DNA from 4 places in the Oceanobacillus sp. MO10714A genome. Region 3 is predicted to be linked to each of the others. Evidence: riboswitches for the same ligand, from Rfam matches in the RefSeq annotation. Region 3 holds a riboswitch; each other region holds the start of a gene.
The links. A riboswitch is a leader RNA that binds a small molecule or an ion and turns the genes downstream of it on or off. The one in region 3 is predicted to bind S-adenosylmethionine.
Positions count from the first base shown of each region.

Region 1: it holds a riboswitch for S-adenosylmethionine, as region 3 does, so the genes downstream of both, SPD53_RS15795 (methionine biosynthesis PLP-dependent protein) here and metK (methionine adenosyltransferase) in region 3, are expected to answer to the same signal.
Region 2: it holds a riboswitch for S-adenosylmethionine, as region 3 does, so the genes downstream of both, SPD53_RS16005 (methionine ABC transporter ATP-binding protein) here and metK (methionine adenosyltransferase) in region 3, are expected to answer to the same signal.
Region 4: it holds a riboswitch for S-adenosylmethionine, as region 3 does, so the genes downstream of both, SPD53_RS12725 (aliphatic sulfonate ABC transporter substrate-binding protein) here and metK (methionine adenosyltransferase) in region 3, are expected to answer to the same signal.

Region 1 covers NZ_JAXHDC010000041.1:19,819-24,014, reverse strand. Annotated here, with positions in the region: gene SPD53_RS15805 (ATP-binding cassette domain-containing protein) at 1-490, shown strand, start outside; gene SPD53_RS15800 (YqhV family protein) at 461-736, opposite strand; gene SPD53_RS15795 (methionine biosynthesis PLP-dependent protein) at 1,189-2,319, opposite strand; SAM riboswitch class I at 2,396-2,507, opposite strand; gene SPD53_RS15790 (bifunctional metallophosphatase/5'-nucleotidase) at 2,685-4,088, shown strand; gene SPD53_RS15785 (YunC family protein) at 4,157-4,196, shown strand, end outside.
Region 2 covers NZ_JAXHDC010000043.1:11,008-15,203, reverse strand. Annotated here, with positions in the region: gene SPD53_RS16015 (MetQ/NlpA family ABC transporter substrate-binding protein) at 1-661, opposite strand, end outside; gene SPD53_RS16010 (methionine ABC transporter permease) at 679-1,335, opposite strand; gene SPD53_RS16005 (methionine ABC transporter ATP-binding protein) at 1,328-2,356, opposite strand; SAM riboswitch class I at 2,444-2,545, opposite strand; gene SPD53_RS16000 (thioredoxin family protein) at 2,598-2,918, opposite strand; gene SPD53_RS15995 (toprim domain-containing protein) at 2,931-3,287, opposite strand; gene gcvH (glycine cleavage system protein GcvH) at 3,407-3,790, opposite strand; gene SPD53_RS15985 (arsenate reductase family protein) at 3,884-4,196, opposite strand, start outside.
Region 3 covers NZ_JAXHDC010000031.1:34,485-38,680, forward strand. Annotated here, with positions in the region: gene pckA (phosphoenolpyruvate carboxykinase (ATP)) at 87-1,667, opposite strand; SAM riboswitch class I at 2,006-2,111, shown strand; gene metK (methionine adenosyltransferase) at 2,233-3,438, shown strand; gene SPD53_RS14085 (gamma carbonic anhydrase) at 3,821-4,196, opposite strand, start outside.
Region 4 covers NZ_JAXHDC010000025.1:36,866-41,061, forward strand. Annotated here, with positions in the region: gene acsA (acetate--CoA ligase) at 1-132, opposite strand, end outside; gene SPD53_RS12715 (ABC transporter ATP-binding protein) at 148-849, opposite strand; gene SPD53_RS12720 (ABC transporter permease) at 863-1,705, opposite strand; gene SPD53_RS12725 (aliphatic sulfonate ABC transporter substrate-binding protein) at 1,722-2,705, opposite strand; SAM riboswitch class I at 2,872-2,983, opposite strand; gene SPD53_RS12730 (AI-2E family transporter) at 3,247-4,196, shown strand, end outside.

The DNA of each region.
Region 1 (4,196 bases), on a different contig from region 3:
CCCTGGCGATCAGCAAAAGAAAGCTTTAGAATCCCTCACCCAAGTGGGGCTGGAAGATAGAGCAAATGACTTTCCTTCCATGCTTTCCGGTGGTCAAAAACAGCGGGTTGCTTTAGCAAGAGCATTGGTTCATGAGCCAAATTTACTTCTACTAGATGAACCTCTAGGCGCACTTGATGCGCTAACAAGGTTAGAAATGCAAGAACTGATTGAAACATTATGGACAGAAAAGAAATTTACAGCAATTCTTGTTACACATGATGTAGAAGAAGCAGTTGCAATAGCGGACAGGGTGATATTAATAGAAGATGGGAGGATAGCGTTAAACCAAAACATTGCGTTGGCACGGCCAAGAAAACGAACAAACCCGACCTTTGGTATGTATGTAGAAGAAATCCTTACAAGAATTATGAATAAAAGAACAGAAAAAGAATATACACAACCGTTTCATGAAAAATCACTATCCCTTCTTAATTCCGTAAATAATTAGAGCAACGCCAAGAAAAATCCACAGGAATTTACTAAAGGATATTTTTGTGGACATCCCGATAATCCCAATTGCAGTAGTGAGCAGGAGGATAAGGGGACCGACAAAAGCGAGTGAACTGTTAATGATTAAAGTTTTTTCTATCTCATTAAATTTAATCATTAAAAATGCCGCAAATATTTCGATCGAACCGGAAAAAATCCGTAATAAGGCTATAGACAGAACAGCCTTTTCCAATAGACTAAACATCGTACTCCCCCTGCAAAAATATGTTTATTTTTAAATATATGCCCGGCCAGTCCAAAAAAGGACTGTATGAAAAATTACAAGCTTAAAAAGGGAAGTATGTATGCAAAAGATGAAAGAAGGGGTTTATACCTTTATATAGGAAAGAGATCTGTATTCTTCCGATGACCTTACAACCCGCTGCAAAATAATATTAAAACTGCATTAAAAGCAATTTTTATTAATTTAAATACCTATCTTTTAAGGGGATTCTCTTAAAAGATAGGTATTTTCTGCAGATAAAGATAGGACCACTTCAAACAAACCATCTTACCAGCTTCGACTATGCAGAGACTGCTGCAGAGGGAGAATTCTTAATGAGACACAGCGACCGATGCAGTCTCCAAACGCACTTAGTAAATTTCGAGAGCGTTATTATGATTTGTAGGGTTTATCTCTAGTGTTATATCCCACTTTCATTTATTTAATCCAAAAACAGTAGCTGCCTGGATTTTTTCAAAAACCGTATCAAGATCTAAAATGAGATCATCAATATGCTCAATTCCAACAGAAAAGCGTAAGAGACGGTCATCGACCCCGCGACTTTCCCGCTCATCCAGCGGAATATCGGCATGGGTCTGTGTGGTCGGATATGTAATAAAGCTTTCGACACCACCTAGGCTTTCTGCAAAGGTGATCAGCTGCAGATTTTGTAAAAATGGATTAATTAAAGCTTCATCCTGTAAACGGAACGAAAGCATCCCGCCAACTCCTGGATATAGAACATTCTCGACTGCATCGCGCACATTTAAATATTCCACTATTTTCTTCGCATTCTCCTCATGACGCTTCATGCGCAGTCCAAGTGTCTTCATCCCTCGAACAATTAAAAAAGAATCGGCAGGGGAAAGCACTGCCCCGGAAGAATTATGATTCGTTGCAAGGAGTTCTGAAATATCTTCATCTTTTGCGACGACTAATCCCGCCAATACATCATTATGGCCGCCAATATATTTCGTTGCACTATGAATGACGATATCGGCACCGAGCTCTAGTGGCTGCTGTAAATAAGGTGTTAAAAAAGTGTTATCGACAATGAGTAATAAATCATGTTCTTTAGCGAGTTCGGCATATGTTGGGATATCAATTGTCTCCATGAGCGGGTTCGTTGGAGTCTCAATGAAGATAGCTTTTGTACTTTCCGTAATCAATGCCTCTACAGCAGCGACCGATGCGAAATCGGAATAGCATGCCTTTATATTGTATTTTTCCTCATATTGCTTTAATAAACGATAGGTTCCACCGTACACATCCGCTGAAAACAATAAGGAATCCCCAGATTTAAACAAGGATAATACAAGTTGAATGGCAGCCATTCCGGAACTGCAGGCAAATCCTGCATAGCCATTTTCCAAATCGGCAATGCCCTTTTCCAGGATCTCTCGCGTCGGATTTTTCGTTCTGCTATAATCGTATCCGGTTGATTCACCGAGACCCTGATGTTCATAGGCAGTAGTTAAGTAAATCGGTGTACTTACTGCTCCCGTTTTTTTATCCGATCGATTTCCTAATTGGACTAAACGACTTTCAATCTTTTGTTTTGTCATCTTATCACCCTATTCTTCGTAATAAAAAAGAGACCTTCTATAAGAAGAAGGTCTCGGTATCTACACAAGTACGCTCTTCTTATCTTCAAGACGGCAGGTCGTCAATTGGAATTAGCACCGGGCTCACGTGTTTAAGCTGGTTGCTGAGACTTCATTGGGCCAAATCCCTCCGTCTCTCTTGATAAGAAAAAATTATGAAGTTTTTAATGATTGAATATATAATAGTACAGCTATTCAGAAAATGCAAGAGAAATAAAGAATACATAATGAATATGCAAAATAGTTTGCATCAGGAGGAATCGCTGATATAGTTTCTTATAGGAATCCATTTGATTATGGACGGTTTAGGCTAAGGAGCAATATTTATGAAGGAAAAACTTTATTTTTATTATACAAATGATTTGCATAGTGATTTCAGCCAGTGGCCGCGGACAGCTGGCTATTTAAAGGATATGAAAAAGAATCGTATCGCTCGGGAGGATGCCCATTATTTAGTTGATGTTGGTGACCATATGGACCGTGTTCATCCAATATCGGAGGCTTCGATGGGAAAGGCGAATGTGAAGCTTTTAAACGAGGTCGGTTATGATGTCATCACACTTGGGAACAACGAAGGGATTACACTATCCCATGATGATTTATATCATTTATACGACGGGGCGGAATTTGAAGTTGTCTGTGCGAACTTGAAGCATAAAGAACATAATCCACCTGCATGGCTGCACGATACTCGAATTATCCAGACGGAATCGGGAGTACGGATCGGAATGATCGGGCTTACTGCTCCGTTCAATGCTTTTTACGGGCTACTCGGCTGGTACCTAACTTCCCCCTTTGAAGAGTTGGAAAAACAGCTGGCCTCTTTAAAGAAAGAAGCGGATATTATCATTCTTCTATCCCATTTAGGAATTAGTGAAGATGAAGCGATTGCGCGGAAATTCCCGGATATCGACGTTATTATTGGAGGGCATACTCACCATCTGTTGCGGACCGGTGAATATGTGAACAACAGTCTTCTCACTGCTGCTGGCAAGCATTGTATGTATGTTGGCGAAGTTATCTTAACATATGATCATGATAAAAAGGAGCTCATCCAAAAAGAGGCTTATACAACAGATGTATCAAGCTATCCCGAAGATGAAGATACGAGAGGGCTGCTTACTGAATTGGAAAAAGAAGCTTCTGGAATATTGGGAACAGAAGTTGTTTATCTAGAAGAAGGGTTTCAAGCGGACTGGTTTAGCGATGTGCCGATGATGCAAGATTTGACGGAAACAGTACGGAAATGGACGGATGCTGATGCATCTTTGTTGAATGCTGGACTTCTGCTTGACGGCTTGCCAAAAGGAATGGTCACTTACGGTGATATCCACCGGATTTGTCCGCATCCGATCAACCCAGTTGTCGTGCATTTGAGGGGAGATGAATTGATTGAAGTGATCCGTGCTTCCTTGAAGAAAGATTTCATGGAGATTCAATTGAAAGGATTCGGTTTCCGCGGGAAAGTCATTGGCAGAATGCTTTTTGCTGGGTTATCCATATCTACGACACTACGGGCGAACGGAACGGAAGCAGTGACTGGGGTAACGTTCTGTGATGGTTCAGCTGTGGAAAAGCAGAAAACATATCGCATTGCTACTGCCGATACATTTACTTTCGGTCGCCTTCTCCCTGAAATTGCCAAATCAGAAATGAAACAATATTTCCTACCTGAATTTTTAAGGGATTTATTACTCGATACGTTAAGAAATAAAACACCGCAGCCTTAAGATGCCGATTGTGACAGAGGAGCCTGCTTTTGCATACTTTATTATGTAACTAAAGGAGGCATCCGGAGATGATTACTGTTAATCCAATTGAAATTGAAGGGATGCAGT
Region 2 (4,196 bases), on a different contig from region 3:
TTGTGTTGATTGCAACTAATGCATCCGGCTCCGACTCGTACATTTCTGGTAATAACAATGGATCCACATCTGGTGAGAATGTTAGATTCAATGGATTGTCTACAATATCATCAATTGTTGCCGTAGATTTCTCTGCACTCTCATCCAATGTAATCAAGTCTTGTTGCTCAAATAATGAAAGAATACGTCCATGGTCAGGAATGGAACGGCTGATGATAATCTCTTGACCATCCTCAATCTCATCAAGTGATGTGATATTCTTCGAGTAAACACCCATCGGTTCAATATGGATTCCATCAATATAATCTAAATCATACCCTGTGTCATCAATTGTTTGATCGAGGAACGGAATATGCTGGAAGAAGTTCGCATCGAGCGTACCCGATTCCAAGTCCTCATTCGGTAATACATAATCTTGATACATCTCGATTGTTATATTGATTCCTTCCTCTTCAAGCAACGGCTTAGCTTCTTCTAAAATTTCGGCATGGGGTGTACTTGATGCGCCAATAACGATATCAACCGGTTCTGTGGCTTCTTCTCCAGCGGTGTTATCTGCATCATCTGCACCATTTGCGGTATCTTCTTTTTCTCCACTTGTACCACATGCAGCCAGCAACAGAATGAATGATAGTAGAATTAATCCTAGAAACTTTCTCATCTTTATTCCTCTCCTTTTTATCTTTTATCTATTTTATTGGTAATGAAATCTCCAATAAATTGAATAATAAATACAATGATCAAAATTATTATCGTACAAATAAACACAAGATCAAAGTTCCGGCGCTGGAAACCATAGAAATAAGCATAATCTCCAAGACCGCCTGCCCCAATTATTCCTGCCATCGCGGTATAGCCGATAAGTGCAATAGCTGTAACGGTCAGCCCTGATACGAGAGCTGGTAAGGATTCAGGTATCAATACTTTAAATATAATCGTACTCGTCTTCGCACCGATTGATTTTGCAGCTTCAATGACACCTTTATCAACTTCCCGGAACGCAATCTCCACAAGCCGAGCGTAAAATGGCGCGCTGCCGATAATTAGCGCTGGTAGCGCAGCACTTGGTCCTCGAATCGTCCCAATAAGGAAATTTGTAAATGGAAATAATAACAGAATCAATATTATAAACGGAATCGAACGGAATACGTTGACAACAGATGCGGTTATTGCATTAATGACTTTATTTTCCCAAATACCGCCTCTTGCTGTAAGAAATAGTAATAATCCAAGAAGTATTCCGATGACCAAGGTGCCTAATAGCGAAATAATTGTCATATAAAAAGTTTCATTAGTCGCTGTTAACAGCTCGTCCATATTCACATTTTCAAACATTTAGGATGACCTCCAATTCCACGGAGGTTTTCGTTTGAACATAGAGAATAGCACGGTCAATTTCCGCATCCTCACCAGTAATTTGAACAAACAATGTTCCGTAACTTCCGGTCTTCGTATTCGTAATCTTGCCTTGGATAATATTGATATCGATGGCAAACTGTTTCGCAAGCTGACTGATTAAAGCTTTGTTTGCTGATTCTCCGATAAATTGCAGTTTGATGAGCTTTCCTTCTGGATTATCTTGCAGCATACTTGGGATCGCATCCTCTTCCTCTGCATTTCCCATCACCTGGCTAACAAATTTCTTTGTTATTTGTTGTTTCGGATGAAGGAAAACATCGAGGACATCTCCCATTTCCACTACTTTTCCCTCTTCCATAACAGCAACCCGGTGGCAAATTTTCCGGATGACCTGCATTTCGTGGGTAATCAGAATAATTGTGAGTCCCATCTTTTCATTGATGTCAACGAGTAGATCCAAAATAGATGTTGTCGTTTCCGGGTCAAGAGCAGATGTCGCTTCATCACAAAGTAATAGTTTCGGTTTGTTCGCCAGTGATCTAGCAATACCGACACGCTGTTTTTGTCCACCACTTAATTCAGATGGATAAGCATCTTCCCGACCAGTTAAACCGACCAAGTCGATCAATTCTTGAACCCGCTGTTTACGCTCCGTTTTGCTCACTCCAGCAATTTCAAGCGGGAATGCAATGTTCTCTGCCACAGTCCGCGACCATAGTAAATTAAAATGTTGAAACACCATTCCAATATCTTGGCGTGCAATGCGGAGATCATTTTTCTTCAAACGTGTTATGTCTTTATCACCTATTGTTACTGATCCACCTGATGGCTCCTCCAACCGATTGAGCAAGCGGATGAAGGTACTTTTACCAGCACCACTATAACCAATAACGCCAAATATTTCTCCTTCTTTTATATCCAGATCCAAATCATCAACTGCAATGATTTGCCTTTCTTTTGTAACGTATTGCTTCCTTAAACCTTTAATGGAAATCAACGTACTATCTCCTTCCAAATAAATCAAAAAAGCGTCTTTCTATTCGAGAACAGAAAGACGCTTTTACCTATAGTTGCATTTCTTGTTCTCTTATCTATCAAGATATTAGCAGGAATTGGCACCTTTCAAACGACTTTGAAGGTTGCCGCGGTTTCACAGGGCCAGTCCCTCCACCGCTCTCGATAAGAGCATACCTATTCAATTAACATAAAGAAATCATAGCATGAGTTGAGTTATGCTGTCAATAGCTTTCCCCAGCGAAGAGCTCAGGCTTATATTCGAAAAGATAACGATAAATATTACCGGTAGAATAGAAAGTATACACTTTCTCCTTTACTTCATTATTCTCCTTAATTAATAAACAAGGCACGTTCTCTATTTTATGTTCGTGTAAGAAAGCTTCTTCAAAATTGGCATTCATTTCATAAAATATTTCTTCGCCATGAATGTCTTCAATTTTTTCAAGTATCGTCCTAGCGATATGGCATGTGCCACAAAATGGCGAATAAATATATAATAAGTAAGAATCTTTCTTTAGCTGTTTTGATATTACTTTCTGCATAGACTCACCTGACTAATATAAAAATGTTGGTCGTACTGAAAAATGTTTTGCAACGAGTAAGGAGGCAAGGATTTTATAAGGGGTAGTTGCGACTTCACGGTAATCCCTGCTAATATAAATATGGTCGGCATGAGGGAGTTCCCGTGCCAGTTGTTTTCGTAGTTTCAAGCCATTTTTATCTTCATCGACAAAGATGTAGACATCATTTTCATCTAAGTTATATGTTTCTAACAGCTCATCAAACCAATGGACGCTTAGTGAGCCGTTTGTACAAATAATCGTGACTTCTTCGCTTAGAATTTCTTCTATCTTACGTTTATCTGTCAACCCCTCCACAATAATAACTTTTTCGGTTTCGTGCGCTATCATACCCTGCCACTCCTTATCCGATCAAATCATCCACCTATTATAGCATATGAAAGAAAGGAGGCTGACTATACTGTTTTATTGTATAGTTAGTCCCCCTCCTTTTTTGTCTTGCTTTAGTATTATTCTTCTATGATTGCTTTGTATTCTTCAGCTGTCAGTAAATTATCCCATTCGCTTGCGTCCTCTAGTTCTACAACGATCATCCAAGCCTGTTCATATGGAGATTCGTTGACAAGTTCTGGGCTGTCTTCCAATTCTTCATTGATTTCAACTATTGTCCCTTTGACTGGTGCATATAGCTCGGAAACTGTTTTTACCGATTCTACACTGCCAAATGAATCGTCCGCTTCGACTGTGTCGCCCTCTTCCGGAAGTTCGACAAACACGATATCTCCAAGTTCATCTTGAGCGAAATCAGTAATTCCGATGCGCACTTTATTGTCGCTCTCTTTCTTAATCCACTCGTGCTCTTTCGTATAACGTAAGTCCTCTGGTAAATTCATCGGTTATCATCCTTTCCGTTTCTTCTACTCCAACTATACAATGGATAGATTAGAAAATCTACTGTACATCACATTTTCTCTTTACCTTCTGTACTAATTCCAAGTTGATTCGTATTCGTCTTCTTTAAAACCAACAGTGATTTTGTCTCCCATCGCTGCTATCGGCCGTTTTATCAACATGCCGTCAGAAGCTAGGTATTCTGCCATTTCTTCAACTGAAGCATCTTTAATCTTCTCTTTCATATTCAATTCGCGATATTTTTTACCGCTCGTATTAAAGAACTTCTTCGGTTCTAGACCACTTTTTTCAATTAATTGTAAAATCTTATCCTTAGATGGTGTATCCTCAACGATATGGACTGCCTCAAAGTCGATATCGTTCGCTTCCAACCACTTCTTCGCATTT
Region 3 (4,196 bases):
TTCCGATTTTAATAAAAAATCGGAAGTCCCAGCGAAGTCGCTGTTAATAAAATTTATAATTATCCTTTTGGGATGAGGATACATTGTTACCCTTTATACACGGGACCTGCTGCTTTAGTAGCATCACTCACGTTCTCAAACTTCGCAAAGTTCTCGTGGAATTTCTTAGCGAGTGCTTTCGCTTCCTGTTCGTAGGCCGCTTTATCTTCCCATGTATTCTTCGGGATGAGTACTTCATCAGGCACACCTGCTACGTGAACAGGAACCTGCAAGCCGAATATATCATCGGTTATTGTTTCGATATGATTCAATTCACCTTCTAGCGCGGCATGGATCATCGCGCGTGTATAGGATAATTTCATTCGGTTTCCAACACCGTAAGACCCACCAGTCCAACCCGTGTTTACGAGGAATACATTAGAATTATACTGATCGATTTTTTGTCCAAGCATATCCGCATACTTCGCTGGTGCGAGCGGTAAGAATGGGGATCCAAAGCAAGCAGAGAAGGTCGCTTCCGGCTCCGTCACGCCGCGCTCTGTCCCAGCAAGCTTACTAGTATAGCCGCTTAGAAAATGGTACATAGCCTGTTCTTTCGTAAGCTTGCTGATCGGTGGCAATGTTCCAGACGCGTCGGCCGTTAAGAAAATAATCGTATTCGGATGACCAGCAACACTTGGAGTGACGATGTTATCGATATTATCTACCGGATAAGCTGCCCGGGTATTTTCCGTCAAGCTCGTATCGTCATAATTTGGTTCACTTGTCACATCATCAATCGTAACGTTCTCAAGTACAGAACCAAAGCGGATCGCGTTGAAAATTTGTGGCTCTTTCTCTGCAGAAAGATTAACACATTTAGCATAACAGCCGCCTTCAATATTAAATACACCATTCGGACTCCAGCCATGTTCATCATCACCAATCAACCGGCGGTATGGATCAGCAGAAAGAGTCGTTTTTCCGGTTCCGGATAGGCCGAAAAATAATGCCACGTCACCCTCTTGACCAACGTTCGCTGAGCAGTGCATCGATAGAACATCCTGCTGTGGCAGCAGATAGTTCATTACAGAGAAAATCGACTTTTTAATTTCCCCTGCATATTCCGTTCCCCCGATTAATACGACACGCTTCTTGAAGGAAATGATGATGAATGTCTCTGAATTCGTCCCATCTTCTGCAGGGTCTGCTTTAAAATGCGGTGCTGAAATAACCGTAAATTCTGCTTGATGTGTTTTAAGTTCTTCTTCTGTAGGTGTTATAAATAGTTGACGGGCAAAAAGATTATGCCAGGCAAATTCGTTAATTACTTGGATCGGTAAACGATATTTTTCATCCGCTCCAGCAAAGCCTTGGAACTGATAAACTTCGTCCTTTTCCATTAAGTAATTTACTACCTTTTCGTGTAACTTATCAAAGGAAGCTTCATCGATCGGTTGATTCACTGGACCCCATTCAACCGTATCTTCCGTAATCTCGTCTTTAACAATAAATTTGTCTTTCGGTGAACGACCTGTATATTTACCTGTAGTTGCAGTTACTGCTCCTGTTGAAGTTAGAACGCCTTCATTTCGATCTAACACGCGTTCCACCAGACGAGCTACTGAATAGTTTCGATTCAAATTCTCGTGTTCTAATAGTTGGTTTGTCAATGATTTCTCCACCATTTTCATTCTTATTCTCCTGCCTTTTAAAAGGTTTTGTTGAAGGAAGACTGCAAACTTCCTCCTTATCGCTTATCTTAAATCTGACATTAGTATAACACATTAAATGGAATAGTCCATACTAATTGAAAAATTTTTTGAGAACTGTCGGTAACCTATTTTAGTTCGTTATCATTTTTGTTGGAAAACGATTTCAATATGTTGTTCTATATTTGATTGTAACAAAGAACAGACAGTATGAAAATAAAACTGGTAAAAAATAATGAAATATGATACGCTATTTTTCAGTAATCGATTATTAAGTAACGAATCCCTTTTAAATAAGGTTATAATAATTTCAATTCTTATTCAGAGCTGGTGGAGGGACAGACCCGGTGAAGCCCAGCAACCTCACGATTTGTGAAAGGTGCTAATCTGTTGCAAGGAATTTTCCTTGAACAATAAGAGTGAAAGGCTAATTAATCCTTTCCTCATACTTGCGGGAAAGGATTTTTATTTTCATGCTTTGAATAATGGAACGAATGGAGATTGGGTTCCGTTACATATTACAAAGGAGAGAACAAGCCAAATGGCTGCAAATGCAAATCGTCGTTTATTTACTTCAGAATCAGTAACAGAGGGACATCCTGATAAAATGTCGGATCAAATATCTGATGCGATACTGGATGATATTTTAAAAGAAGATCCAGATGCACGTGTGGCATGCGAGACAGTCGTTACAACGGGAATGGTGCTCGTAGCAGGTGAAATCACAACTACAACTTATGTAGATATACCGCAAATTGTCCGCCAGACGGTGAAAGACATTGGTTATACCCGAGCAAAGTATGGCTTTGATTATGAAACTTGTGCCGTCATGACTGCAATTGATGAGCAATCACCTGATATTGCCGGTGGGGTCGATAAGGCACTTGAAGCAAGAGAAGGGAAGATGGAAGAAGAAATAGAAGCAATCGGAGCAGGTGACCAAGGATTAGTGTTCGGTTATGCGACGAAAGAGACGGAAGAATATATGCCACTTCCAATTAGTCTTTCCCATAAGCTTGCAAGACGTCTTTCCGATGTAAGAAAAAACCGGGTATTGGATTATTTACGTCCAGATGGGAAGACACAAGTTACCGTCGAATATGATGAAAAGAATCAACCAGTTCGTGTGGATACAATCGTTGTTTCTACTCAGCATCATGAAGACATTCCGAATGAACAGATTATTTCTGACATTCGAGAGTATGTTATAAAACCGGTTATACCAGAAGCGCTTTTAGATGAAGATACAAAATACTTCATCAATCCATCTGGCCGCTTCGTGCTTGGCGGTCCGCAAGGTGATGTCGGCTTAACGGGCCGGAAGATCATCGTGGATACGTACGGAGGCTACGCACGTCACGGCGGAGGTGCTTTCAGTGGGAAGGATCCGACAAAGGTGGACCGTTCCGGAGCTTATGCAGCTCGATATGTAGCGAAAAACATCGTGGCGGCAGGGCTTGCTGCAAAATGTGAAGTACAGCTTGCTTATGCGATCGGTGTTGCAGAGCCTGTATCCATCACAATCGACACATTTGGAACGAGCGAGTATCAGGAAGAAGTATTAGTGGGAGCGGTGCGTAAGCTATTTGACCTTCGACCTGCAGGGCTGATCGAGATGCTTGATTTACGGAAGCCGATTTATAAAAATACAGCGGCTTATGGACATTTCGGCAGAACCGACATTATTTTCCCGTGGGAAAAACTTGATAAAGTTGAAGAACTGCAAAAGATAGTTTGTGAAAAGTAAAAAGCGCGAAGGTGGAAACGTCATTATGGTATAGTTTCGCGGCTGCCGGGGACATGAGGTTACTCGTCCCACCGAAGACCGATTGTACTAGCGTATCCAGTAGTCAAAGTAGCGTAGTAATCGTGCCTCACAGGATAGTTCGGTGTTGCTCATACGTTTTAATAGTTTTATCACGCATTAACGGTCTGTAATATCCCTGCCTTAAATAGGAGGGAAGTCCGACATGTGAAGGTGGGGAATAAACAGTCCGTAAATCCCTGATTCTGTTCAACTAACATTCAGTGGGGAGGGAATTCCCCACTGAATGAAGTTTCACTTTATATGAAGTGCAATAAGAGCTATTCCGTTGAGTCGGGATAGCTCTTATTGTATAAAGGAAAATTTATTTTTTCCCCAAATCTGTATGTATTTTATAATATTGACCTTTCTCCACGTAGGATTTTCTTACCCGTTCCATTTCTTGGTAATCAGCCTCTGTGAGGTCTCTTGCGTATTTTGCAGGGTTGCCCATATATAAGGTGTTTGGTGCAATTTTCTTCCCCGGAGGCACGAGGCTTCCTGCTGCTACAAATGCATTTTCTCCGATTTCCGCCCCGTCCAGGATGATTGCTCCCATACCAATAAGGGCGTTCTTTCTAATAATGGCTGAATGTAGGGTGACTTGATGGCCGACCGTTACGTCATCTTCAATAATAAGTGGATTATCAGGGCTTTGGTGTAGAACGGTTAAGTCTTGGATGCTAACTCGTTTACCAATT
Region 4 (4,196 bases), on a different contig from region 3:
ATTTACATTTCCAGTATCCGACCAACTAAAATGAGACTCGATTGCCTTCCAAGTGAAATCCTCCCTGACAGGCAGATCAGCTGCTATATTATAATTCCCTTCATATGAATCAATGACTTCTTCTTTCCCCATCGTTCGTTAGCCCCCTTATTCAATATGTAATACATCTAAAATTTCAGCTTTTTTTGCTGCTAAGTTTGAATTACCCCGGTCACGAGGCTTCGCTCCCACAACGGACAGCTCTCTTTCCAATGTCCCTGGCTGACCACCAAGAATCAATATCCGGTCACATAAGTACAATGCTTCATCAATATCATGTGTAACGATAATCATCGTTGTCGAGCGAATCTCTTGAATTTCTAACAATAAATCCTGCAATTGCATTTTGGTGAAAGCATCAAGTGCGCTAAATGGCTCGTCTAATAACAAAACACTAGGCTCTCCAATAAGTGCGCGGGCAATCGCCGTTCGTTGCGCCATTCCACCAGATAAATCTTTTGGAAAATGATTGCCAAATTCGGATAATCCGACTAGATTCAAATATTCCTGCACGTCAACACTTTTCGTATCTTTTACACCAAATAAGATATTTTCTTTCACGGTTAGCCAAGGCATTAATCTCGGTTCTTGGAAAATCATTCCGATTGGTTGCTCACCTAGACTCGCAAGCTCAATATCTCCCTTAAATCCTTCATCCAAACCAGATAACACCCGTAATAATGTACTTTTCCCACAACCACTCGTTCCCAGGATTCCAACCGTCTCGCCTTCCTGAATGGCAAATGATAGATTTTTAAATCCTGCCAGTCCGTTATTGAACGTTCTTGATGCGTTTTCTACTTTCAACATGATGATCCCTCCGTCAGAGCTGGTTTTGTAAGTTATCCTGCCATTTTAATGCACGGGCCTCTAATGTCTTCAATAGGAAATCCGTTGCTTTACCTAGTAGTGCGAATAATATAATGCTTGCAATGATCAGTTCAGGTGAATACGTATTTTGACCGACGACGAGCAAATATCCTAGTCCTTGGCTTGCTCCCATTAACTCGGAAGCAACAACGAACATCCAGCCTAATCCAACCCCGCTCCGTAACCCAACGAGGAAAGATGGGAGGGATGCTGGAAAAATAATGCGACGAACTGTTTGTAATGCTGTGAAATGGTGAATCTTCCCAACCTCAATTAACTTCCGGTCTACACCTTGAATTCCTGAAACGATATTCAAATAAATTGGGAAAAAGACACCAACTGCAATTAACATCACTTTAGAGGCCTCTCCAATTCCCATCCATAGGATAAATAGTGGCACCCACGCGAGCGACGGAATCGAACGAAACGCTTGGATTAATGGATCCATCAATTGTTCAAACCATTTAAAATAACCGACAACAGACCCGATGACAACTGCGGCAACCGTCCCAGCTAGAAAACCAACAGCCACACGATAGAAGGTGATCCCAACATGCCCCCAAAGTGTTCCTTCATTCGCTAGTTCAATGATTTTTTGTACAATTGTCGTTGGAGAGGGAAAGACATAAGCATCGAGCAAGCTGAAACGAACCGCCGCTTCCCAGATGATAAACAGAACAGCTGGGATAATGAGACCAAGCGCGAACCCCCTCACTTTCTTCCATTCTGAGTTGACCTTTATTGCTTTCTTTTCTTTTACTTCAAATATTTCATTTACCTCTGTTTTGACGGACATGCCTATTCCCCCTACTTCATTCGATTACATTTTTTGAATATTGTTCAACGATCAATTCTTCCACAAGTTCCTTAACATCAATATTTTCTTGAATGACACTTTCCGCTTGCAGTACTTCACCTGCTGCGTTAAGTGCTTCAATTTGCTTCTCTCCGGGAATCGGATCTGAAAAGTCATTCCGTTCCAAGCTCTTCTCAGCTATCTCTAAATCCATATCTGCTTCTCGTGCCAATATTTCCGCTGCCTCCTCTGGATTTTCGATGACCCATTCTCTCGCCTTTTCATAGACTTCAATTACTTTTTCTATAACCTCTGGATGCTGTTCTGCAAATTCGGATCGAACATTTAATGTTCCGTACGTATTTTTATCATGGTCCCGTAAAAATAAATTTGCTCCAGAATCTACTTCAACTTTTGCCATATGTGGATCTAACCCTGCCCATACATCGACTTGATCGGTTAAAAGAGCATTTGCACCATCAGCATGTTGTAAGTTCACAATTTCCAAATCCTGTGAGGAAAGTCCCGCTTCCTGCAACGAACGCAGCAAGAAAATGTACGGGTCTGTTCCTAATGTGGCAGCTACTTTCTTACCTTCCAGTTGTTCTACCGATTTAATGTCAGAATCAGCTGTTGCGACAAGTGCCGTCCATTCCGGCTTCGAATAAATATAAACGGACTCAATTGCCGATCCGTTTGATTTTGCAATTAATGCAGCTGCCCCAGCAGCCGAACCGAAATCTACACTACTCGAATTTAAAAACTCAAGTGCTTTATTACTCCCATGACTGAGCACCCATTCCACTTCTATCCCCTGCTCCTCAAACACTTCCTCCGCCCAACCAAATTCTTTCAATGCTAGACTTGTCGGGGAATAATATGCATAATCTAATACCACTTTATCTAATGTGTCCTTTCCTTCTCCCTGGGCAGAGTCACAAGCCGTTATAACGAGCGAAGCTCCAATCATTCCTGCGATAAAAGCAATCCACTTTCTCATGTCTAGTTCCTCCTAGGCTTATTTTTATATTGAATTTCAATTTAAGTTTTCCAAACTTTATTTTCCTTATAAGTATAGTCGGGTTTAAATGTGAACTTTCCACCTTTTCAAAGATTGCTTCATATAAAAAACCCCCTTCCTTAAGAAGAGGGTTTTAAAATTCCTCCTCTTATCTTTCAGATTCTTAAAAACTGTAGGATTTAGCACCTTTGCAGTTTGGCCAACTGCAGGTTGCCGGGTTTCGTCGGGCCTATTCCCTCCACCACTCTTAATAAGAGAGTATACATATGTAATTGTATTGAACAAATTATTTTAAAATTTAACCGATTGGAAACTATTCTAATCAAAAAGAATAAAATTGTCAACTTTTTTTTAAAGTTGTTTCAGCGGGACAGAGGGTCAGAGCATTTGTCCCAGGTTTAATATGATTGCAGGATTACTTAAGTTTTTATCTTGTATTTTTCCTGTTATAAGTGGATACTAAAGGATATAGGCAAAACTAGTTAACTTACTTCACATGGCATAAGAGAGGAAATATTATATGGAATCAATCGTCGACTTTTTTCGAAAAACCGGAGTAAAACGCATTATTATTTTTGGTTTAATCATTCTAATTCTTTACAGTGTAAGAAGTTTAATAAATATTATCCTCCTTACTTTTATTTTTTCATTTTTGATGAATGGGCTAGTTGAATTTACAATGAAACGGATCAAATTTAACCGATCGATTCTCGTGTTATTGCTATACTCCGTAATCGTCAGTTTATTAACAGTAGGAGCAGTAAAATACTTACCAATTATAACGATGGAAATCAGTCAAGTCATTGGGCAGATTTCAAATTTCTCCATCCAATCGTATAATAATCCAGTTTTTAGTTTTATAGAACCGATTATTTCAAGCGCTCAAATTACAAGCTACATAGAAAACGGCTTTTCATTTCTCTTAAAGTCGATTACAGATATTAGCACGGTAAGTGTACAGGTTTTAATCTCGTTAATACTTAGCTTATTCTTCCTGCTCGAAAAACCCCGCCTACTTGCATTTACGAGTAAGTTCAAAAAAAGTAAAGTTGCGCCATTTTACCTGGAGATCGAGTACTTCGGCAGTAAGTTTTCACGCACCTTTGGCAAAGTAATTGAAGCACAATTTATGATTGCCCTGATTAATACATTTCTTACGGTCATTGTATTAATCATTCTTGGATTCCCACAGATCTTTGGATTAGCGATTATGGTCTTTTTCTTAGGGCTTATCCCTGTTGCAGGTGTAATCATTTCACTTATCCCGCTATCTCTCATCGCCTATACAATCGGGGGCTTTTTAACCGTTATTTACTTGCTCATCGCAATTATGGTTATCCATGCAATTGAAGCGTATATTCTTAATCCGAAATTGATGTCTTCTAAAACAGACTTACCTGTATTTTATACATTTATTGTCTTGATCTTTTCCCAGCATTTCTTTGGTGTCTGGGGGTTAATTATCGGAAT